DNA from 2 places in the Streptomyces sp. NPDC003023 genome. Region 2 is predicted to be linked to the other one. Evidence: predicted binding sites of a transcription regulator. Region 2 holds the regulator's gene; the other holds the start of a gene.
The links. The regulator HspR, encoded in region 2, represses chaperone genes until heat shock. The targets are predictions, from matches to a motif close to TTGAGNNNNNNNNNCTCAA.
Positions count from the first base shown of each region.

Region 1: lon (endopeptidase La) is a predicted target of HspR. The motif match lies at 8,708-8,726, and genes of this name have one in related genera.

Region 1 covers NZ_JBIAPL010000009.1:183,724-195,775, reverse strand. Annotated here, with positions in the region: gene ACFYV1_RS26785 (multifunctional oxoglutarate decarboxylase/oxoglutarate dehydrogenase thiamine pyrophosphate-binding subunit/dihydrolipoyllysine-residue succinyltransferase subunit) at 1-3,784, opposite strand, end outside; gene ACFYV1_RS26780 (ATP-binding protein) at 4,108-5,214, opposite strand; gene ACFYV1_RS26775 (response regulator transcription factor) at 5,211-5,948, opposite strand; gene ACFYV1_RS26770 (spermidine synthase) at 6,052-6,747, opposite strand; gene ACFYV1_RS26765 (GNAT family N-acetyltransferase) at 6,992-7,639, opposite strand; gene ACFYV1_RS26760 (nucleotidyltransferase domain-containing protein) at 7,785-8,609, opposite strand; gene lon (endopeptidase La) at 8,749-11,160, shown strand; gene ACFYV1_RS26750 (pentapeptide repeat-containing protein) at 11,244-12,047, shown strand.
Region 2 covers NZ_JBIAPL010000004.1:382,220-394,271, reverse strand. Annotated here, with positions in the region: gene ACFYV1_RS16975 (hypothetical protein) at 19-246, opposite strand; gene ACFYV1_RS16970 (pyridoxal phosphate-dependent aminotransferase) at 393-1,598, shown strand; gene ACFYV1_RS16965 (YbjN domain-containing protein) at 1,725-2,261, opposite strand; gene clpB (ATP-dependent chaperone ClpB) at 2,410-5,025, opposite strand; gene ACFYV1_RS16955 (pyridoxamine 5'-phosphate oxidase family protein) at 5,155-5,559, shown strand; gene ACFYV1_RS16950 ((2Fe-2S)-binding protein) at 5,730-6,047, opposite strand; gene ACFYV1_RS16945 (hypothetical protein) at 6,044-6,307, opposite strand; gene ACFYV1_RS16940 (helix-turn-helix transcriptional regulator) at 6,436-7,428, shown strand; gene ACFYV1_RS16935 (hypothetical protein) at 7,834-8,364, shown strand; gene ACFYV1_RS16930 (heat shock protein transcriptional repressor HspR) at 8,680-9,129, opposite strand; gene dnaJ (molecular chaperone DnaJ) at 9,131-10,315, opposite strand; gene grpE (nucleotide exchange factor GrpE) at 10,346-10,996, opposite strand; gene dnaK (molecular chaperone DnaK) at 10,993-12,052, opposite strand, start outside.

The sequences.
Region 1 (12,052 bases), on a different contig from region 2:
CCGCCTGGTGGCGCTTCGCGGAGCCCACCGCCGGGGACGAGCTGTGCGGACGCGAGATGCGCCGCAGACGCTCGCCGTGCGGGATGTCCGCGCCGACGGCCAGGTCCAGGTGGTCGATCAGGTTGAGCGCGATGAACGGCCAGGCACCCTGGTTCGCCGGCTCCTCCTGCGTCCACAGGTACTTCTCGGCGTTCGGGTACTTGGCGATCTCGGCCTGGAGCTCGGCGCCCGGCAGCGGGTACAGACGCTCGAGGCGGATGATCGCCGTTTCCTTGTCGCCGCGCTTCTGACGCTCGGCCTCGAGGTCGTAGTAGACCTTGCCCGCGCAGAAGACGACCTTGCGGACCGCGGCCGGGTCCACGGAGTCGTCGCCGATCACCGGACGGAAGCCGCCGGTGGTGAACTCCTCCGCCTTCGACGCCGCCGCCTTCAGACGCAGCATCGACTTCGGGGTGAAGACGATCAGCGGCTTGTGGTGCGGGTTGTGGACCTGCCAGCGCAGCAGGTGGAAGTAGTTCGACGGCAGGGTCGGCATCGCGACCGTCATGTTGTCCTGCGCGCACATCTGCAGGAAACGCTCGGGACGCGCGGAGCTGTGGTCCGGGCCCTGGCCCTCGTAGCCGTGCGGCAGGAGCAGCGTGACGCCGGAGTGCTGGCCCCACTTCTGCTCGGCGGAGGAGATGAACTCGTCGACGACGGTCTGGGCGCCGTTGACGAAGTCACCGAACTGCGCCTCCCACATGACCAGCGCGTCCGGACGGGCCAGCGAGTAGCCGTACTCGAAGCCCATCGCCGCGTACTCGCTGAGCAGCGAGTCGTAGACGTTGTAGCGGGCCTGGTCCTCGGACAGGTAGAGCAGCGGGGTGTAGTCCTCGCCGGTCTCCTGGTCCACCAGCACCGCGTGGCGCTGGCCGAACGTGCCACGGCGGGTGTCCTGGCCGGAGAGGCGGACCGGGGTGCCCTCCATCAGCAGCGAGCCGATGGCGAGCGTCTCGCCCATGCCCCAGTCGATCGTGCCGTCCTCGACGGACGCCGCGCGGCGCTGCATCTGCGGCAGGAGCCGCGGGTGCACGGTGATGTGGTCGGGGATGTTGACCTGGGACTCGGCGATCCGCTTGACGATCTCCTGGGAGACGGCCGTGTTGATCGCGACGGGGAACTCGGCCTCGACGTCCGGGACGTGGGCCGGGGCCGGGTGGCTGGTGGCCTCGCGGACCTCCGCGAACACCTTCTCCAGCTGGCCCTGGAAGTCCTGGAGCGACTGCTCCGCCTCTTCCAGCGTGATGTCGCCGCGACCGATCAGCGACTCGGTGTAGAGCTTGCGCACCGAGCGCTTCTTGTCGATCAGGTTGTACATCTGCGGGTTGGTGAACGAGGGGTTGTCGCCCTCGTTGTGACCGCGGCGGCGGTAGCAGATGAGGTCGATCACGACGTCCTTGTTGAACGTCTGGCGGAACTCGAAGGCGAGCCGCGCCACGCGCACGACGGCCTCCGGGTCGTCACCGTTCACATGGAAGATCGGCGCCTCGATCATGCGGGCCACGTCCGTCGCGTACATCGAGGAACGCGACGACTCCGGGGCGGCGGTGAAGCCGACCTGGTTGTTGATGACGACGTGGACCGTGCCGCCGGTGCGGTAGCCGCGCAGCTGCGACATGTTGAGCGTCTCGGCGACGACACCCTGGCCGGCGAAGGCCGCGTCACCGTGCAGGGCGATCGGCAGGACCGTGAAGTCCGTGCCGCCCTTGTTGATGACGTCCTGCTTGGCGCGGGAGACACCCTCGAGGACCGGGTCCACGGCCTCCAGGTGGGAGGGGTTGGCGACCAGCGAGACCTTGATCTGCTCGCCGTCGAGACCGGTGAAGGTGCCCTCGGCTCCCAGGTGGTACTTCACGTCGCCGGAGCCGTGCATCGACTTCGGGTCGAGGTTGCCCTCGAACTCCCGGAAGATCTGCGCGTACGACTTGCCGACGATGTTCGCGAGGACGTTCAGACGGCCGCGGTGGGCCATGCCGATGACGACCTCGTCCAGGCGCGACTCGGCCGCCGAGTCGATGACCGCGTCGAGCAGCGGGATGACGGACTCGCCGCCCTCCAGCGAGAAGCGCTTCTGGCCGACGTACTTCGTCTGCAGGAAGATCTCGAACGCCTCGGCGGCGTTCAGCCGGCGCAGGATGCGCAGCTGCTCCTCGCGCTCCGGCTTGCTGGTGGCGCGCTCGACCCGGTCCTGCAGCCACTTGCGCTGCTTCGGGTCCTGGATGTGCATGAACTCGATGCCGGTGGTGCGGCAGTACGACTCGCGCAGCACGCCCAGGATGTCGCGCAGCTTCATCATCGACTTGCCGGCGAAGCCGCCGACGGCGAACTCGCGCTCCAGGTCCCAGAGCGTGAGGCCGTGCTCGGTGATGTCCAGGTCGGGGTGCTTGCGCTGGCGGTACTCCAGCGGGTCGGTGTCGGCCATGACGTGGCCGCGGACCCGGTAGGAGTGGATCAGCTCGAAGACCCGCGCGGCCTTGGTGACGTCGTCGTCGTGGGAGGCGTCGATGTCCTTGAGCCAGCGGACCGGCTCGTAGGGGATGCGCAGCGCCTCGAAGATCTCGTCGTAGAAGTTCTCCTCGCCGAGGAGGAAGTTCGCGACGATCCGCAGGAACTCGCCGGAGGCGGCGCCCTGGATGACGCGGTGGTCGTACGTCGAGGTGAGGGTCATCACCTTGGAGATGCCCAGCTTGTTCAGGGTGTCCTGCGAGGTGCCCTGGAACTCGGCCGGGTAGTCCATGGAGCCGACGCCCATGATGACCGACTGCCCGGGCATCAGACGCGGCACGGAGTGGACGGTGCCGAGGCCGCCGGGGTTGGTCAGCGAGACGGTGACGCCGGTGAAGTCGTCCATCGTCAGCTTGTTGTTGCGGGCGCGGCGGACGATGTCCTCGTAGGCCTGCCAGAACTCGAAGAAGTTCAGCGTCTCGGCCTTCTTGATGCCCGCGACGACCAGCTGGCGGTCGCCGTTCGGCTTCACCAGGTCGATGGCCAGACCGAAGTTCACGTGGTCGGGCTTGACCAGGGTCGGCTTGCCGTCCTTCTCCGCGAAGGACCAGTTCATCGACGGCATGGCCTTGATGGCCTGCACCATCGCGTACCCGATGAGGTGCGTGAAGGAGATCTTCCCGCCGCGGGCGCGCTTGAGGTGGTTGTTGATGACGATGCGGTTGTCGAAGAGCAGCTTCACCGGGACGGCGCGCACGGACGTGGCCGTGGGCAGCTCCAGCGAGGCGTTCATGTTCTTCGCGACCGCGGCGGCGGGGCCGCGCAGCGTCACGAACTCGGGACCGTCGGCCGGCGTGGCGTCGGCCTTCGCCGCCGCCGCGGGCTTGGCGGCGGCCTTCGCGGGCTGCGCCGGGGCGGCCGCGGGGGCCGCCTTGGCGGGGGCCGCGGGAGCGGGCGCCTGCGGTGCGGGGGCGGCGGGGGCCGAAGCGGCGGGCGCGGGCTGCGCCGGGGCCGCGGGCTGCGCCGGAGCGGCGGCGGCCGGGGCGGGTGCCGCCGTGCCGGTGTCGCTCTGAGTCTGCTTCGCCCCCGCGGCAGGGGCGTCGGCCGTGGCGGCCGCCCCCGGCTTGTAGTCGGCGAAGAAGTCCCACCAGGCACGGTCGACCGAATTCGGGTCCTGGAGGTACTGCTGGTAGATCTCGTCGACGAGCCACTCATTCGCGCCGAACGCGGCGGCAGGGTTCTGACCCTGCCCGGCTTGGTCGGTCGAGAGACTCGAGTTACTGGGGGACTGAGACGACACGGCGAGAACCGCCCTCTTCCGCTTCACAAGGTGATGGACAGCGGAAATAAAGGCTACGCCTCCCTGGCCGGGAGGTGCAGGCCGGGCCGGTCAACGTCGTGCAAGTCACACCGAACGGCGCGTTTCGGGGCTGGGAATGGCGGGAAACAAGCATGGTTCGGTAGAGCCGGGGTACGCCTGACGGCGGTCGCGGGCCTTCGGCCCGCGTCCCTGTCGGATGCCCGGCGACGTTCTGACCGGCTGCTTTCCGCTGCTCGGTCCGTCGGCTTCCCGTGTAGTGACCTCTTACACGCAGAATCTGTGCTTCCGGTTCGAACCCTACGTCAACTGCGTGCCGACCTGATCCCCGGAAGGATGACCTGGATGCGGCAGCCATGTACGGATTCGGCCACACCGATGCGCCCACCGTGGAGATCGACCGCCCAGCGCGCGATGGCCAGCCCCAGACCCGTACCGCCGTCGCTGCCCGGCCCGTGCGGCGAGGGCACGCTGCCCCGGTTGAAACGCTCGAAGACCCGGTGGCGCTCCTGCTCCGGGATGCCCGGGCCCTCGTCCAGCACCTCCAGGTCGAGCGACTCCGGGTGCGGCCCGCGCCGCGCGCGTACCGTCACCCGGCCGTGCGGCGGGGAGTGCCGCACCGCGTTGTCGATGAGGTTCGCCACGACCTGGTGCAGCCGCTCCGCGTCCGCGTGCGCCGTCAGCTCCGGCGGGGACACGTCCAGGTGCAGATGGACGTCGGTACGCGTGTGATGCCCGGAGCCGGACGCGAGGCCGCGCCGCGAGGACGCCAGATTGGCCTCCTTCAGCACGCCGGACAGATAGGGCCACACCTCGAAACGGGAGGCCCGCAGCGGCAGCACCCCGTTGTCGAGGCGGGAGAGGTCGAGCAGTGTCTCGACCAGGCGGCCCAGCCGCTCCGTCTGCTTCAGCGCCGTGCGCATCGTCTCCGGATCGGCGGCGGACACTCCGTCGACGACGTTCTCCAGCACCGCGCGCAGTGCGGCGATCGGGGTGCGCAGCTCGTGCGAGACGTTGGCGACCAGTTCCTTGCGGTGCTGGTCCACGGCTTCGAGATCGTCGGCCATGCGGTTGATCGTCGAGGCCAGGTCGCCCAGCTCGTCGCGGCGGTCGGCGCCGCGCACCCGGCGGGTGTAGTCGCCGTGCGATATGCCCCTGGCGACCTTGTTCATCTCGTCCAGCGGCGCGGTCAGACCGTGCGCCACGAACTGGGTTATCAGCAGCGTGGCGATGATCGTGAAGACCGTGATGAACCGCACCTCGGTCTTGCTGTGGAAGGCCATCAGCATCAGACCGGTGGTGATGAAGACCGAGACGACGACGAGCGTGCTCAGCTTCGTCTTGATCGAGATCGTGATGGACGCTGTGCTCAGCCCTCTGCGCCGCGTGCCGCACGGCCGCCGCCGTTTCATGGCGCCGGCGTCTCCAGGGCGTAGCCCACCCCGTGGACGGTGCGGATCCGCTCCGCGCCGATCTTGCGGCGCAGTGCCTTGATGTGGCTGTCGACCGTGCGTGTTCCGGACGCGTCCGCCCAGTCCCAGACCTCCGCGAGCAGCTGCTCACGGGAGAGGACCGCGCGGGGCGTGTTCGCCAGACAGACCAGCAGGTCGAACTCGGTCGGCGTCAGGTGGACGTCCTCGGCCCGCACCCGCACCCGGCGCTGCGCGTGGTCGATCTCCAGCTCGCCGAGGCGCAGGATCCCGCTGCGCGGGGTGACCGCCGCCAGCGCCGCCCGCTCCACGCGGCGCAGCAGGACGTGCACCCTGGCCGCGAGCTCCCGCATCGAGAACGGCTTGGTCATGTAGTCGTCGGCGCCGACGCCGAGGCCGACCAGCATGTCGGTCTCGTCGTCACGCGCGGTGAGCATCAGGACCGGTACCGGCCGCTGTGCCTGCACCCGGCGGCAGACCTCGAGCCCGTCGAAGCCCGGCAGCATGACGTCAAGGACCATCAGGTCCGGTTGCCATGCGTCCGCGGCGTCGACCGCGGCAGGGCCGTCGAGCGCCGTCTGGACCAGGAAGCCCTCGGCCCGCAGTCGTGCGGCGATGGCGTCGACGATCGTGGCGTCGTCCTCCACCACCAGCACCCGGCGCTGGGCGCCGGGAGTGGCCGCGACGCCGCCTTGCGTGGTGTGTGTCTGCTCCATCGCCCCGCCCTTGTACGCGTTTTCTGCGTGCTGCATCTGGTTCTGCTTCGAAGGTGGATTCGGTGTGTAGTCCAGCAGCGTAAAGGCAGCGACGTCGTCCCGGCTACGCAGGGCGAACGCCGAGGTGGACGACGTCCGGTACGCCCCGGGCAAGGTGGATCTCTTCGGTTCTTACCCCGCTGAATCCGGCATTCCGCATCGCTTCCTCGAAGGCCGCGGACGGCTTTGCGGACCATACGGCAAGCACTCCGCCCGGCTCCAACGCAGCTCGGCACGCCGCGAGTCCGGCCGGTGAGTAGAGGTCCTCGTTGTCCTCGGTGACGGTCCAGTCGGGGCCGTTGTCGATGTCCAGACACAGGGCGTCGTAACGGTCCGCAGTCGAGGTCAGGTGACTCATGAGATCCGTGTGAAGGATCACGCACCGTGGATCGCCGAGCGCCTCGCCGGAGATCGCGGCGAGCGGTCCGCCGCGGTGCCAGTCGATGATCGCCTGTTCCCTCTCGACCACCGCGATCCGTCGCCATGACGGCATCGCGGCGGCGTGGGCGAGCGAGAAGCCGACCCCGAGGCCGCCGATGAGGACCCGAGGCGCGACGTTGCCGGTGCCGATCGCCTGGTGGGCGGCGTCGACGAGCAGCCGCTCCGACCGGCCGTCGGAGGTGTCCATCAGGAAGCAGCCGTTGGCGATGATCTCGTAGACCTTCCCGTCGCCGTCCCCCCGGCTGCGGAGCACCACCTCCCCGAAGGGGCCCTCGCGCCGGTCCAGTGTGACGGGAGCGTCGGTGGCGGGGAACGGCATGGCTATCGGCCTCCGGTGCGGCTGTGGGATGACGACACGGACCGGGGCCATTTTGGCCGGGTGCCGAGTGAACGGACAAACCATCGGCCCCGCCGCCCCTTCCACGGGGAGGGACGCGGCAGCGGTCGGACGGGTTCCTGCCCGTCCGCGCGCCGGTCACACGTCCCCGCCGCCGCTGCCGCCCACCGGCGCCGCGCGGCGTCGTGACCGGGCGGGCGGCCACGGTCCGCGCCCGCCTGCCCGGTCAGGTCCCGGCCGGTGCGTGGAACAGGCTCACCAGCGGTACCCGGACCTGCCAGCCCACGGACTCGTAGAGGGCGCGGCCGTCCGGCGTGGCACCGAGCACGCCGACGGTGGCGCCGTGGTCGAGGGCGGCGTTGTGGAGGGTGTCCATCACGAGCCTGCCGAGGCCCTTGCGGCGGTGTTGTGGAGCGGTCTCCACCTGGTCCACGACCGCGGTGCGTCCGGTCGGGGCGATCTGGGCGCGCGCGGCGAAGGAGCCGTCCGCGGCCACGACCAGGGCACGGACGACGCCACCGCGGGTCCAGGTCCGCAGGGTGTAGCCGTCCGGCACCACGGTCCGGGTGCGCCGGAGCCGTGCGTGCATCAGCCAGCCGGGCTCGTCGACGGTCCAGTCGGGGCCGGCCCACTCGACGACGGCATCGGGGTCGGCGAAGACCTTCAGCCACACCGTGGGCGCGGCCACCTCGGCGGCGACCTTGCGCACCGTGGCCTCGTCGGCCGCGGTCAGGACGTGGCGGGTGGCCTGCTTGACCTGGCCGACGTCGACGGTGAGGCCCCAGGGCCTGTGCACCGGGTCCGCCGCTCCGCGCGAGACGACCCAGCCCTGAACCCAGGCGTGGACGATCTCCGCCGTCGACTCGAAAGACATACGGGACTCCTCGGCAGCGTTCTTCGAACTTCAGCTGGGGTTAGTAATAGATGCTAAGCAAGAGAGACTATTACACACGAGTCTCCGGGCCCGCTACTGGTCGGCGCTCTGTCGTCCGAATCGATCAGCCAGGGCCTCGACCTGGTCAGGTCCGCGCGGCCTTCTCCCCGTGCACCGCCGTGTACTCCGCCGCCAGCCACGGCCCCAGGTCCTCGACAAGGGTGTGGATCACGGCCGGGTCGGACGTCGGGTTGCGGGCGACCGTGGCGGCCAGCCGCATCTGCTCCGCCCGCCGCGGGTAGTGGCCGGCGAACACCTCGGCCGACTCGGCGAGATCGCTGGTCCAGCCGCCCCAGAGCGGCATCACCAGCGTGAAGCCCGACCGCACGATGCGCCGCGCGGCCGTACGGCACAGCTTTCGCCGCGCGGTCTGCGCCCCGGTGTCCGTCCCTGTCCCGGCGTCCCGCATCCGCTCACGCCAGCGCGGCACCGCGAGCGCCAGGTCGCCATTGGTCTCGCGCGCCAGGAGTGCAGTGGGGCGCTGGGCGGGGAGGCGGGTGGCGAGATCCTCGCCGAGCAGAGGCGTGCAGAGGCACGAGATGAAGAAGCCCAGGTCGTAGCGCTCGAGCTCGCTGAGCGCCGCCTGGACGCCGACCAGGAGGACGCCCGCGCCGTCGATCGCGTCGAAGGCCCCGTCGAGCGCGCGCTCCGCGGCGTCGGCGTCGGCCCGGTCGCGGACGGTCGGCTGCTCGCGAAGGACGAGCAGCAGGTCGAGGTCGGAGACACCGGGCACGGCCGTGCCGCGCGGAACGCTGCCGTAGAGATGGGCGCTGTGGAGCCGGTCGTCGCCGAAGCGTTCGGTGATCTCCTCGCGGGCGGCCGCCACCACCGGCGCGAAGGTCGGCGTCACGCGTTCCAGTGAGCCCTCCCGCGCGATGGTCCCGTCCGGATTCAACCCCTTGTCGTCCATCGGGTCACTTTCGCCCACCGGTAGCGGAATCGTCCTCCGGATTTCGCTGATCGCTCACAGCGAACACGCGGAGGGGAACATTCGGCGGCTCACAACCATTGAGTCGATACAGCTCAACTTGACTGCCTAAGGGGAGATCATGGCTGCCGATATCAAGGCGAATTCACCGCTCACACTGCCCGTGCTGCCGCTCGACGACGAGGTCGTGCTGCCTGGCATGGTCGTGCCGCTCGACCTGTCCGACGCCGATGTACGGGCCGCGGTCGAGGCCGCCCAGGCTGCCGCCCGTCCCTCCGGCAACAAGCCGAAGGTGTTGCTCGTTCCCCGCGTCGACGGCACGTACGCCGCGACCGGCGTGCTCGGGACCGTGGAGCAGGTGGGCCGGCTCTCCGACGGCGACCCCGGTGCGCTGATCCGCGGCGTCGGCCGCGTCCGCATCGGCGCCGGTACGACGGGGCCCGGCGCTGCCCTGTGGGTCGAGGGGACCGTGGTCGAGGAGAGCGTTCCCGACCCCCTGCCCGGCGCGGTGACCGAACTGGTCAAGGAGTACAAGGCGCTGGCCACCGCCTGGCTGAAGAAGCGTGGCGCCTGGCAGGTCGTCGACCGGGTGCAGCAGATCGACGGCGTCTCGCAGCTCGCCGACAACTCCGGCTACTCACCCTTCCTGAGCACCGCTCAGAAGATCGAGCTGCTGGAGACCGGCGACCCCGTCGCCCGCCTCAGGCTCGCCACCGAGCAGCTGCGCGAGCACCTCGCCGAACAGGACGTTGCCGAGTCCATCGCCAAGGACGTCCAGGAGGGCGTCGACAAGCAGCAGCGCGAGTTCCTGCTGCGCCGCCAGCTCGACGCGGTGCGCAAGGAACTGCGCGAGCTGAACGGCGAGTCGGAGGGCGACGAGTCCGACGACTACCGGTCCCGGGTCGAGGCCGCGGACCTGCCCGAGAAGGTCCGCGAGGCCGCGCTCAAGGAGGTCGAGAAGCTGGAGCGGGCGAGCGACCAGTCGCCCGAGGGCTCCTGGATCCGCACCTGGCTGGACACGGTGCTCGAACTGCCGTGGAACGAGCGCACGGAGGACGCCTACGACATCCGGGGCGCCAAGACCGTCCTGGACGCCGAGCACGCGGGGCTGCAGGACGTGAAGGAGCGGATCACCGAGTACCTGGCGGTGCGCAAGCGGCGTGCCGACCGGGGGCTGGGCGTGGTCGGCGGGCGGCGTGGGGGCGCGGTTCTCGCGCTCGTCGGCCCGCCCGGCGTGGGAAAGACCTCGCTCGGTGAGTCCGTCGCGCACGCCATGGGCCGGAAGTTCGTCCGCGTCGCGCTCGGCGGCGTACGGGACGAGGCAGAGATCCGCGGCCACCGGCGTACGTACGTGGGCGCGCTGCCCGGCCGGATCGTCCGGGCGATCAAGGAGGCCGGTTCCCTGAACCCGGTCATCCTCCTCGACGAGATCGACAAGGTCGGCTCCGACTTCCGCGGCGACCCGGCGGCCGCCCTGCTCGAGGTCCTCGACCCGGCGCAGAACCACACCTTCCGCGACCACTACCTCGAGGTCGAACTCGACCTCAGCGACGTCGTCTTCCTCGCCACGGCCAACGTGCTCGAGGCCATCCCCGAAGCCCTGCTCGACCGGATGGAACTGGTACGGCTCGACGGATACACCGAGGACGAGAAGGTCGTCATCGCCCGGGACCACCTCGTGCCGCGCCAGTTGGAGCGGGCCGGCCTGGAGACCGGCGAGGTGACCCTCGACGAGTCGGCGCTGCGCAGGCTCGCGGGCGAGTACACCCGCGAGGCGGGCGTGCGGAACCTGGAGCGGTCGATCGCGCGGCTGCTGCGGAAGATCGCCGCACAGCACGAGCTGGGGGACCAGGAGCTGCCGTTCACGGTCACGCACGAGGAGCTGCGCGGGCTCATCGGCCGGCCGCACCACGTACCCGAGTCCGCCCAGGACCCGGCCGAGCGCCGCACGGCGGTGCCGGGCGTGGCCACCGGGCTCGCGGTCACCGGTGCGGGCGGTGACGTCCTGTTCGTGGAGGCGTCGCTCGCCGACCCGGAGACCAGCGCGTCCGGACTGACCCTGACCGGTCAGCTCGGTGACGTGATGAAGGAGTCCGCGCAGATCGCGCTGAGCTTCCTGCGCTCGCACGGCGCCGAACTGGAGCTGCCGGTCGCCGACCTCAAGGACCGGGGTGTGCACATCCACTTCCCGGCGGGCGCGGTGCCCAAGGACGGGCCGAGCGCGGGCGTCACGATGACCACGGCGCTCGCGTCGCTGCTCTCCGGACGCCAGGTGCGCACCGACGTGGCGATGACCGGCGAGGTCTCTCTCACCGGCCGGGTGCTGCCCATCGGCGGTGTGAAGCAGAAACTGCTCGCGGCGCACCGGGCGGGCATCACGACGGTCGTGATCCCCAAGCGGAACGAGGCGGACCTGGACGACGTCCCGGCGGAGATCCTCGAGAAGCTCGAGGTGCACCCGGTGACCGATGTCCGCCAGGTGCTGGAGCTCGCGCTGTCCGCGGCCGAGGTCCCGGTGACGGCGGCGGCCTGACCGGTCGGCGGACACACGGCGCCCGGCGGTGGATCACCACCGCCGGGCGCCGGTCGACTCCGTCCGTCCCGCACAATGATCGGATGACCACTTTGCGGGCCGACTGCTCGAACTGCTTCGGGCTGTGCTGTGTCGCACTGCCCTTCGCCGCCTCCGCCGACTTCGCGGTGAACAAGAACGCCGGCACGCCCTGCGCCAACCTGCGCGAGGACTTCGGCTGCGGCATCCACGCACGGCTCCGCGACAGCGGCTACTCCGGTTGCACCGTCTACGACTGCTTCGGCGCCGGTCAGCAGGTCTCGCAGGTCACCTACGGCGGGACGAGCTGGCGGGAGGCCCCGGACACGGCACGGCAGATGTTCGACGTCTTCCCCGTCGTACGGCAGCTGCACGAACTGCTCTGGTACCTGACGCAGGCCCGGACGCTGGGCGCCGCCCGTGAGCTCCACGGGGAGCTGCGGCGGCAGCTGGAGATCGTGGAGGAGCTCACCCGGCTCGCCCCGGAGGCCCTGCTGGAACTGGACGTCGCCGCGCGCCGCCAGGAGGTCAACGTCCTTCTGCTGCGCACCAGTGAGCTCGTGCGCGCGGGTGCGGGGACCGGCCGGAGGAAGAAGGACCGCAGGGGAGCGGACCTGATGGGTGCCAGGCTCAGGAACGCCGATCTCCGTGGTGTCAGCCTGCGCGGCGCGTATCTGATCGCGGCCGACCTGACGGGCGCCGATATGCGGCTCGCCGATCTCATCGGCGCGGACCTCAGGGACGCCGATCTGTCGGGCGCGGACCTGACCGGCTGCATCTTCCTCACCCAGCCGCAGCTCAACGCGGCCAGGGGCGACGGGGCGACCCGTCTGCCGGACGGGCTCACCCGCCCCGCGCACTGGGCGTGACGGGG
Region 2 (12,052 bases):
GCGGACCAGCTGCCCCTGTCAGCTGCCTCCGCCGCATCCGCCCCCGCCGCCGCCACAGGACGAGCTGCTGCCGCAGGAGGACGAACCGGCGCAACCCCCCGAGTTGCCGCCGCCGGCCCACCAGCCCCCGCCCGACGCGCTCCCCGCGGCGCCGCGCCGCCTGCCCCTGCGGTTCCGGCCGGACGCCACCACCGTGAAGACCACGACGAGCAGTACCCCGATCAGTACGAATCCGAGAACCGTCATCTTTCCCACCGTCCTTCTCGTTCCCCCGCGACGCCGCGTGACCGCTTCTCGTGCCGCATGCCGGACGCTTGCCGGCGTGGCAGGGAGATGCCCCTGGCCGCGCGGAGCCAAAGCAGACTTGAGCAACTCCAGAGGTTGCGCGCAGGATGGCCGCCATGACGACGGACACGGCACGCGACGAGAGCCCACGACCGCTGCTCAACCGCAGGCTCGCGGAGTTCGGGACCACGATCTTCGCGGAGATGTCGGCGCTGGCCCTGCGCACCGGCTCGATCAACCTCGGCCAGGGTTTCCCGGACACCGACGGCCCCGAGGAGGTCAGGGAGGCGGCGGTGCGGGCGCTGCGCGACGGTCGCGGAAACCAGTACCCGCCCGGCCCCGGCGTCCCTGAGCTGCGCAGCGCGATCGCGGAGCACCAGCGGCGCTTCCACGGCCTCACCTGCGACCCCGACACCGAGGTCCTGGTCACGGCCGGTGCCACGGAGGCGATCGCCGCCGCCCTGCTCGCGCTCGTCGAGCCCGGCGACGAGGTGATCGCGCTGGAGCCGTACTACGACTCGTACGCGGCGTGCATCGCGATGGCGGGCGGTGTACGGGTGCCCGTGACGCTGCGACCGCACGAGCACGCGTTCCGCCTCGACCTGGACGAGCTGCGTGACGCGGTCACCGACCGGACCCGTCTGCTCCTGATCAACACCCCGCACAACCCCACCGGCACGGTGCTGACCCGTGAGGAACTCGCGGCGATCGCGGCGCTGGCGGTCGAACGGGATCTTCTCGTGGTCACCGACGAGGTGTACGAGCACCTGGTCTTCGACGGCGAGCACGTGCCGCTGGCGTCGTTCCCCGGGATGCGCGAGCGCACGGTCACGATCTCCAGCGCCGGCAAGACGTTCTCGTTCACCGGCTGGAAGGTCGGCTGGGTGACCTCCTCGCCGGAGCTGATCACGGCGGTCCGCTCCGCCAAGCAGTTCCTGACGTACGTCTCCGCGGGCCCGTTCCAGTACGCGGTCGCCGAGGCGCTCGCCCTGCCCGGCACGTACTTCGACGGGCTCCGCGAGGACCTGCGGGCGAAGCGCGACCTGCTGAGCGAGGGATTGTCCGCGGCCGGTTTCACGGTGCACCGCCCGGCCGGCACGTACTTCGTCACCACCGACATCCGGCCGCTGGGCGAGTCGGACGGCTTCGCGTTCTGCCGGGCGCTGCCCGAGCGCTGCGGCGTGGTCGCCATCCCGAACGCGGTCTTCTACGACCACCGGGGGGAAGGCGCCCCGTTCGTGCGGTTCGCGTTCTGCAAGAGGGTGGACGTCCTCGAGGAGGCGGTGGCCCGCCTGAAGTCCCTGGCGCCCTGAGCCGGCAACCCGGGCGGACGCCAGGGCCCGGCGCCCTGAGCCGGCAACCCGGGCGGACGCCAGGGCCCGGCGGGCTCGCGGTCACGAGGATCGCGAGCCCGCCGGGCCCTTGTGCGGCTGAACGTCTCAGGCGTCGTCGGCCGGCTTCTCGTCCTCCTGGGGAGCGAGGCCGAACTGCTCCGCGAGCCACTTGTCGAACTCGATCGACGCGCGCACCCAGGAGACCGTCGACGACACGAAGTGCTCGAGGCTCACACCGGTGCCGATCAGCATCTGCGCCTCACCGATGAGGCGGATCGTCGGGAGTTCGGCGCCCTCCTCCTCGTGGAGGTGGGTGTAGACCTTCGGCCACAGGGTGCGGCGGTTCCAGTCGTCGATCGCGTCGAGGATCCTGGCCTTCTCCGTGACCGCGTGCGGACGGTCGTAGAACGTCCGCACCGAGAAGACCTGCTGCTCGCCCTCCCCGCGGAACATGAAGTAGGTGCGGAAGTCCTCCCACGGCGCCGCGAGGTCACCCTCGTCGTCGACGACGTACTTCAGCTCCATCTGCTCGAGGAGCTGCTTGACGAGATCCTGGTCGGGAACGACGGGGCCCGCCGGTCCTGCGGCCTGAGGCTTGGGCTGGCCCCCGAAATTCGGAATCGAGGACGGATCGATGGTCACCGTGTATTTCCCTTCGTACGGATGCCGCCATCCTCTCCCATGCCCGGCGGGGGCTGGCAAGCCCCGCCGCCCGCGATCCGCTGCGGGCTGACAAAGATCCGGCCGCCGGGCCCTGAGGCACCGGCGGCCGGAGCGCCGCGACGGGCCGCTACCGCGCCGCGCCGACGATCAGACCGTCCCCGAAACGGTCCACACGTACGGTGTCGCCGTCCTCGACCTCGCCCGCGAGGATCTCCTTGGCGAGGCGGTCGCCGATCGCGGTCTGGATCAGCCTGCGCAGAGGGCGGGCGCCGTACGCCGGGTCGTTGCCCTCGTCGGCGAGCCAGGCCAGTGCCTCCGGGGTGACGTCCAGGGTCAGCCGGCGGTCCGCCAGACGCCGTGCGAGGCGGCCGATCTGCAGTTCGGCGATGTGGGCCAGCTCGTCCCTGGTCAGAGCGGAGAAGACCACCAGGTCGTCGAGCCGGTTGAGGAACTCAGGCTTGAACGAGGCCCTCACCACCTCCAGGACCTGCTGCTTCCGCTGCTCGTCCGAGGTCGTCAAATCCGCCGGGCCGTGCCCGCTCAGGAACTGGCTGCCGAGGTTCGACGTCAGGATCAGGATGGTGTTGCGGAAGTCCACCGTCCTGCCCTGTCCGTCGGTCAGACGGCCGTCGTCGAGCACCTGGAGCAGGATGTCGAAGACCTCGGGGTGCGCCTTCTCGACCTCGTCCAGCAGCACCACGCTGTAAGGACGGCGGCGTACGGCCTCGGTGAGCTGGCCGCCCTCCTCGTAACCGACGTAGCCGGGAGGCGCGCCGACCAGACGGGCGACGCTGTGCTTCTCCCCGTACTCCGACATGTCGATGCGGACCATGGCCCGCTCGTCGTCGAAGAGGAAGTCCGCGAGTGCCTTCGCCAGCTCGGTCTTGCCGACACCGGTCGGGCCGAGGAAGAGGAACGACCCGGTGGGCCGGTCGGGGTCCGCGATGCCGGCCCGTGTCCGGCGCACGGCGTCGGACACGGCCTGCACGGCCTCGCTCTGTCCGATGAGCCGCCGGCCCAGTTCCTGCTCCATGCGCAGCAATTTCTGCGTCTCGCCCTCGAGGAGGCGGCCGGCCGGGATGCCGGTCCAGGAGCCGACCACGTCGGCGATGTCGTCGGGGCCGACCTCCTCCTTGACCATCGTGTCCTTGGCGGCCTCCTGCTCGGCCTCCGCCTTCGCGGCCTCGTCCAGCTCCCGCTCCAGGCCGGGGATCTCGCCGTACAGGAGCTTGGAGGCGGTGTCGAAGTCGCCGTCGCGCTGGGCCCGTTCGGCCTGGCCGCGCAGGTCGTCGAGGCGTTCCTTCAGTTCACCGACACGGTTGAGGCCCTGCTTCTCCTTCTCCCAGCGGGCGGTGAGGACGCGCAGCTCCTCCTCCTTGTCGGCGAGGTCGCGGCGCAGCTTCTCCAGCCGCTGCTTGGAGGCGGGGTCGGACTCGTTCCTGAGCGCCAGTTCCTCCATCCGCAGCCGGTCGACGGCGCGCTGCAGCTCGTCGATCTCGACGGGCGAGGAGTCGATCTCCATACGGAGCCGTGAAGCGGACTCGTCGACGAGGTCGATGGCCTTGTCGGGCAGGAAGCGGGAGGTGATGTACCGGTCGGAGAGGGTGGCGGCGGCGACCAGCGCCGAGTCGTTGATCTGCACCTTGTGGTGGGCCTCGTAGCGCCCCTTGAGGCCGCGCAGGATCGCGATGGTGTCCTCGACGGTCGGCTCCGCCACCAGCACCTGCTGGAAGCGGCGCTCGAGGGCAGGGTCCTTCTCGATCCGCTCGCGGTACTCGTCGAGGGTCGTCGCACCGACCATCCGGAGCTCGCCGCGGGCCAGCATCGGCTTGAGCATGTTGCCCGCGTCCATGGCCGAGTCGCCGCCGGCGCCCGCTCCCACGACCGTGTGCAGCTCGTCGATGAAGGTGATGATCTGGCCGTCGCTGGCCTTGATCTCGGACAGCACTGTCTTGAGGCGTTCCTCGAACTCGCCGCGGTACTTGGCGCCGGCGATCATCGCTCCGAGGTCGAGCGCGACCAGCCGCTTGTTCCGCAGGGACTCGGGGACGTCGCCCTTCACGATGCGCTGGGCGAGGCCCTCGACGACGGCGGTCTTGCCGACGCCGGGCTCGCCGATGAGCACCGGGTTGTTCTTCGTGCGCCGCGACAGCACCTGTACGACGCGGCGGATCTCCTGGTCCCGGCCGATGACCGGGTCGAGCCTGCCCTCGCGGGCCGCGGCGGTGAGGTCCGTGCCGAACTTCTCCAGCGCCTTGTACTGACCTTCCGGGTCGGGTGTGGTCACCCGGCGCCCTCCCCTTGCCTTCTCGAACGCGTCCAGCAGTTTCTTCGCACTGGCGCCCTGCTGGTTCAGCACCTCACCGGCCGCGCCGCCCTTCGCCGCGACCCCGATGAGCAGGTGCTCGGTGGACAGATAGTCGTCCCCGAGCTCCTTCGCCCGCTGCGCGGCGTCGGCGATGACGGCGAGCAGCTCGCGGTTGGGCTGCGGCGGGGCGACCGTGGAACCGGTGACGCTCGGCAGCGACGCGAGGACGCGTTCGGCACCGGACCGCACCGCGGCCTGGTCCGCCTCGACGGCGGCGAGCAGGTCGGTGATGTTCTCGGCTGCTTGATGTCCTTCGCCCTCGAGGAGGGCCAGAAGCAGATGCGCGGACGTCAGATCCGGGTGTCCTTCGGACACGGCCCGGCTGGTCGCGGCGTTGATCGCATCCCGGCTCTTGTTGGTCAGCTCTGCGTCCACGTGCGGTCTCTCCTCCTCGCTGATGGACTCATCGTCAATACTGACTCAGTCAACGTGCACAAAGTTGAGTCTATTCCACTCAGGGTGCTGCCGGACAGCCCGACGGGCCTCGGAGATAGGTTCCGCAGCATGGCCATCGACCCGCGCAACCCCGGCGCCACCTACCTCAGCTTCTGGCGCGACCGTCACATGTGCACCCTGACGACCCCGCGTCCGGACGGCACTCCCCACGTGGTCGCGGTGGGGGTCACCTACGACCCAAAGGGCGGCAGGGCACGGGTGATCACCAACAAGAACAGCCGCAAGGTCGCCAACATCCTGGCCGCGGGCCCGGAGGGGGCACGGGTGGCGGTCTGCCAGGTGGACAAGGGGCGCTGGGCGACGCTGGAGGGCGTCGCGACCATCCGCACGGAGGCGGAGGTGGTGGCGGACGCGGTGAGCCGCTACGCGGAGCGGTACGGACGCACCCCGACGCCCAATCCGGACCGGGTGGTCATCGAGATCAGGCTGACCCGCGCGATGGGCCGGGCATAACCGGGCGCGGCGACGGGGCGGGCGCGGCCGGGCACGGCGACGAGGCGGGTGCGGCCGGCCTCGACGGAAACGTTTCGGGGCAGCACAACGGCGCCATCGTGTTTCAGGTCCACGATGGCGCCGCTGTGTGGGGGAAGCACCTGAGCGATTTGAAACGACGGGGGAATCGCTCAGGCACTGCGGGGGGTGGCGGTGGTGTCCGGCTCGGCCAGCTGGTGTTCACGCTGGTCGAGATTGACAAAAATCATGCCGTACCGGATGGCACAGCGGACGGGCTGTGGTGCCCCTCGGGGCCGGCGCAGGCAGCGGTAGGCGCGGACGTCCTCGTCCTCCTCGCGGGCGACGACGATCGGCTCACCGAACAGGGTGACCATCAACGAGTCGCCACGATGCGGAATCGCAGTGACGAGGTCGATGAAATGCCACCCGGACCGATAGGCCGTCGCCATCTCGCGCCGGAAGACACGATCATCCGGAGGGATGGTCATGCGCCCGGATCCGCGTCCACGGGAGCGATCTCCCATGTGAGTTCGTCGGTGCCCGTGGTCACGACACCGCCCGGCCCGGTCTCCCAAGTCGGCTCACCCGCGATCACCGCGTGCGTCGGCTCGGACTCCCAAGTCGGCTCACCCGCGATCACCGTGTGCGCCGGCTCGGACTCCCAAGTCGGCTCACCGCTGATCACACTGACGCTGAACGCGGCTGCACCGGCAGCAAGTGCGCAAAGTATGCGAACCGTCCTGTTCATGGAGGATCTCCACCCCATTCTGTTCAATACCCTCCCCCCGCGTCTAAGACGATGTCTCACGCCGAATGCTTCCACCAGCGACCACAGGCATCATGTTCCTGTAATTCAGGACCCTGAGGGGGTGTCAAATGACGTCGAGCCAGGACAATATCGGGCATAAGCATACTGGTGCCGAACTGTGCGAAGCAGGGAAGAATCTCTACGCAACGGCTCTGCGCAGCGGCCAGGTCTCCCGCGCGGAGGCCGCGGACGTACCATGCCTCCTCGATCTCTCCCTGCTGCGACCCGACCCCGACGACGCGCAGTGGCTCCGACCGGTTCCGCCGTCACTCGCACTCAACCAGCTGATATACCCCATCGAGCGGGAGATCCAGGAACGCCGGCAGCTCGCCATGTCCATCGCGGGCACATTCGAGCCGTTCATGAACCTGACGGCCCAGGATCTCTCGACCCGGCACGCGATCACCGTGCTCGAGGGTCTGGGACTCATCAACGCAGCACTGGACCGTGTCACCACCGAATGCGCCGTGGAGCTCCTGACCATCCAGCCGGGCAGCGGACGGCGACCGGACACCCTGGAGCACGGTCTGCGACGGGCCGAGCCGCTGCTCAAGAACGGCGTGAAGATGCGCACCCTCTACCAGCACACCGCCCGGCACCACCCGTCGACCCTGGCGTACGTCGAGCGGGTCAGTCCGTACGGGGTGGAGGTCCGCACCCTCGAGGAGATCATCGACCGTCTGATCATCGTCGACCGCAAGGTCGCCTTCGTGCCGGCTCGCAGCGACCGGCAGGTCGCCCTGGAGCTGCGTCACGAAGGCCTGGTGCGCTATCTCGTGGGCGTCTTCGAGCAGTTCTGGCTGCACGCCACCCCGTGGGAGGAGCAACTGTCGTACGCCCCCGAACTGGACGGCATCACCAGCGTGCAGCGCTCCATCGCCAAACTCCTCGTCGAAGGCCATGTCGACGACTCGATCGCGCGCCGCCTCGGGATGAACGTGCGCACCTGTCGTGCGCACATCGCGAAGCTGAACGCCACACTCGGCAGCGGAAGCCGGGCGCAACTGGGCTATCTCATCGCCCAGTCGGGGATCCTGGGCGAGGACCCCGTCACGCCGTGAGGTGAGGCACCGGGAGGCGGGGCCAGGACGCCTGGCCCGACCGCCGGGGTCAGGTCGCCGTCCCGGTCGGCCGTGGGGCGCCCGGCGGGGGCGCCTGGCGGGGGCGCCTGGCCCTTCCGGCGGCGAGCGCCGACGCCGCGCCATCGCCAGGGCCTCGCTCCGCAAGCCCCGGTGCTGCTGGACGAGGGTCCTGATGATCGTCCACCGGATGTCCACCGTGACACCGGCGGACCGGCCGGTCCTCCTCCAGGACGGCCGGGTCCACGGCCATGGCCGCCATCAGGAGCTGCGAGGAATGATCTGTACCGGGAGCTGACCGCGGCCCAGCGGGCCGTCGTCGACTGACCCGGCAGCCCCACACACCGTCAGTTCTGACCACGCTGAAGGACGAAGGACCACAACCTCATGCACGACACCGAGCACGACCCCGCCCCCACCTCAGTCACCGTCCAGGACACCCGCTTCGGTGAGGTGACCGTCCATCTGGAGAACCAGGAAACGCTGGTCGTCGACGGGGAGAAGGTCCCGCGTGTGGAGATCGTCCGCGCCGCGGAGTCGGAGAAGGACGACCACATCGCCATCGGGACGCGCGACCCCCGCCACCTCACGATGAGCGTGGACGGCGAAACCGTTGAACTGAGGCCCGGCAAGGGGCGGCTGAGCCGGAGCTCGTACCGGGTGGACGTGACGTACGACGGGAAGTCCTACCGCCTCCGGCCCGACTCGATCCCGAGCAGCAGGTTCACCAGGGACGGCGTGCGCATGGGGGACTTCTCGAGCGACGGCGACGGCCTGGTGATCGCCGAGTGGCGGGAGGAGGCCGAGGTGGCGGCGGCCGACGCAGCGGTCGCGTACGCACTGGCGGCGGCCTTCGGGACCGGTGGGCAGCCCATGTGGATCATGGCGGTCGACGCCGTCGGCGCCGCCGTCCCGTAGGGCACGCCGGAGACGTCCGCGTCTCCCTCCGAGTACGCCGACGGGCTCCCGCTCACGAGGAGCTGCGGCCCGGGGCGGCTCGGAACCCGGCTGCTTCCCCTGTGGCCCCGCGGTCCGATCAGACCTGAGGCCCCTGATGTCGTCCGCGTACAGGTGGGAGACGAGCGCCGCTTCGAAGCGTGACTTCAGGTTCAGTTCGCGCACGATGTTCGTCGTGTGGGCGCGGACCGTACGCTCCGCGATACGGCTGCGGGCCGGAGGAACCGTTCGTTCCTCCGGCCCGCAGCCGTACAGGTCGCCGTTTCCGCAGTCGTGTCAGTCGGTGCGCTTGGGCCGCCACACGACGAGGGCGCTCGCCTGCTGCACGTCCTGGTACGGCACGAGATCGCGCCGGTACGAGGCATGCACCTGGGCCTCGCGCTGCTGCATCGCCACCGCCGCGCCCTCGACGGCCGCCGACAGCTCGGCGACCCGCTGCTGAAGCGCCGCGACCTGGTTCTCCAGCTCGATGATCCGCTTGATGCCCGCCAGGTTGATGCCCTCGTCCTGCGACAACTGCTGCACCGTACGGAGCAGTTCGATGTCGCGGGCCGAGTAGCGCCGGCCCCTGCCGGCCGTGCGGTCGGGGGAGACGAGACCCAGCCGGTCGTACTGCCGAAGGGTCTGCGGATGCAGGCCCGACAGCTGCGCGGCGACCGAGATGACGTACACCGGCGACTCGTCGGTCAGTTCGTAAGGGTTGCGACTGCGCCCCGACCGGTCCATATCAAGCTCCCTTCGCGGCCTGGAACAGCTCCGTCCGCGGATCCTCGTCCGCGGTGGCTTCGCGGTACGCCTCCAGCGCTTCCTTCGCCTTGTCGCCCAGTTCCTGGGGTACGGCGACCTCGATGGTGACCAGCAGGTCGCCGCGGGTGCCGTCCTTGCGGATCGCACCCTTGCCGCGGGCGCGCATCGTGCGCCCACCGGGTGTGCCGGCGGGCAGCTTGAGGGTGACCGGAGGGCCGCCGAGCGTCGGCACCTTGATCTCGCCGCCGAGGGCCGCCTCTGTGAACGTGACGGGCACCGTGACGGTGAGGTTGTCGCCCTTGCGTCCGAAGACCGGGTGGGCGTCGACGTGGACGACGACGTACAGGTCGCCGGCCGGGCCGCCGCGCTCGCCCGGAGCGCCCTTGCCGCGCAGCCGGATCCGCTGCCCGTCGAAGACTCCGGAGGGAATGCGGACCTGCATGGTGCGCGAGGAACGGGCCCTGCCGCTTCCCTTGCAGACGTCGCAAGGGGTCTCGGCGATCAGGCCGCGGCCCTTGCAGTCCACGCACGGGTCGGTCAGCGAGAAGGAACCGGTGCCGCCGCGCGAGACCTGGCCGGTTCCGACACAGGTCGGGCACACCCGCGGGGTGCCGTTCTTGTCACCGGTGCCCGAACACGCCTTGCACGCAGCCGAACTGGACATCCGGAGCGGGACCGTGGCCCCGTCGACCGCCTCGGTGAAGCTGAGCGTCACCTCGGACTCGATGTCCTGGCCGCGGCGCGGCTGTGTGCGGGCGCCGGCACCGGCGCCCCGGTTGAACAGGCCGCCGAAGACGTCCCCGAGGCCACCGCCGAAGCCGCCCGCGCCGCCCTGGCCCCCGCCCTGGGGACCTCCGAAGAGGTCGCCCAGGTCGAAGTTGAAGGCGCCGCCGGGACCGCCGGCTCCAGGTGCCCTGAAGCCGCCGTTCCCGAACAGGGCGCGGGCGTCGTCGTACTCCTTGCGCCGCTTGGGGTCGCCGAGGATGTCGTTGGCCTCGGAGATCTCCTTGAAGCGCTCCTCGGCCTTGGCGTCACCCTTGTTGGCGTCCGGGTGGAACTCGCGGGCGAGCTTCCGGTACGCCTTCTTGATCTCGGCCTCTGTGGCGTCCTTGGGGACGCCGAGGACCTTGTAGTAGTCCTTCTCGACGAAGTCCTTCGTGTTCATCGGCGTCCCTCCTTCCGGACGTTTCCCGCGTCAGCCCTCTTCGGGGCCACCGCTCTCCTCGTCGGCCTGCGTCTCTTCCTTCTGCGCCGCGGGCGCCGCACCCGGCTGCGGCTCGGCGACCGCGACCCGCGCGGGGCGGATGGTGCGCTCACCGCTGCGATACCCGGGCTGCAGGATCGCGATGCACGTGGTCTCGGTGACATCCGGTGCGTACGAGTGCATCAGGGCCTCGTGGATCGTCGGGTCGAAGGGCTCGCCCTCCTTGCCGAACTGCTGCAGGCCCATCTTGGCGGCGGCGGTCTCGAGAGACTCCGCCACCACCTTGAACCCGCCCACCAGTTCCCCGTGTTCCCGGGCGCGGCCGATGTCGTCGAGCACGGGCAGCAGCTCGGTCAGGAGCGCCGCCGTGGCGATCTCCTTGACCGTGACCCTGTCGCGCTCCACGCGGCGGCGGTAGTTCTGGTACTCGGCCTGGAGCCGCTGGAGGTCGGCCGTCCGCTCGTTGAGGGCGGTACGGACCTGGTCCAGCTGTGCCGTCAGGCCGGCGATCTTTGCTGCGTCCCCTGCCGGGGCCGCCGGGCTCTCCTGTTCGGAGGTCTCGGCGGTCTCGGCGGCGTCGTCAGGGGTGGCGCCCGAGGGGACGTCGGGCTTCTCCTCGAAGCCCGGGGTCTCCTCCGTCACGCGGCACCGTCCTTCTTCGGCTTGTCCTCGTCGACGATCTCGGCGTCGACGACGTCGTCGTCGGCAGCGGCGCCGGCCGCTCCCTCGGCGCCGCCGGCGGCAGCACCCTCGGGCGCGGCGTTGGCGTACATCGCCTGGCCGAGCTTCTGGCTGACCGCGGCGACCTTCTCGGTCGCGGTGCGGATCTCGGCCGAGTCCTCGCCCTTGAGCTTCTCCTTCAGCTCGGTGAGCGCGGTCTCCACCTCGGTCTTGACGTCGCCGGGGACCTTGTCCTCGTTGTCCTTGAGGAACTTCTCGGTCTGGTAGACGAGCTGCTCGCCCTGGTTGCGGGTCTCGGCGGCCTCGCGGCGGCGGTGGTCCTCGTCCGCGTACTGCTCGGCCTCCTGGCGCATCCGGTCGACCTCGTCCTTCGGCAGCGAGGAGCCGCCGGTGACGGTCATCTTCTGCTCCTTGCCCGTGCCCAGGTCCTTGGCGGTCACGTGCATGATGCCGTTGGCGTCGATGTCGAAGGAGACCTCGATCTGCGGCACACCGCGCGGGGCCGGCGGCAGACCGGTCAGCTCGAACATCCCGAGCTTCTTGTTGTACGCCGCGATCTCGCGCTCGCCCTGGTAGACCTGGATCTGCACGGACGGCTGGTTGTCCTCGGCCGTGGTGAAGATCTCGGACCGCTTGGTCGGGATCGTGGTGTTGCGCTCGATGAGCTTGGTCATGATGCCGCCCTTGGTCTCGATACCGAGGGACAGCGGGGTCACGTCGAGGAGCAGGACGTCCTTGACCTCACCCTTGAGGACACCGGCCTGGAGCGAGGCGCCGATGGCGACGACCTCGTCCGGGTTCACACCCTTGTTGGCCTCCTTGCCGCCGGTCAGCTCCTTGACGAGCTCGGCGACGGCGGGCATACGGGTCGAACCGCCGACCAGGACCACGTGGTCGATCTCGGACAGCGCGATGCCGGCGTCCTTGACGACGTTGTGGAACGGGGTCTTGCAGCGCTCGAGCAGGTCCGCGGTCAGCTGCTGGAACTGCGCGCGGGTGAGCTTCTCGTCGAGGTGC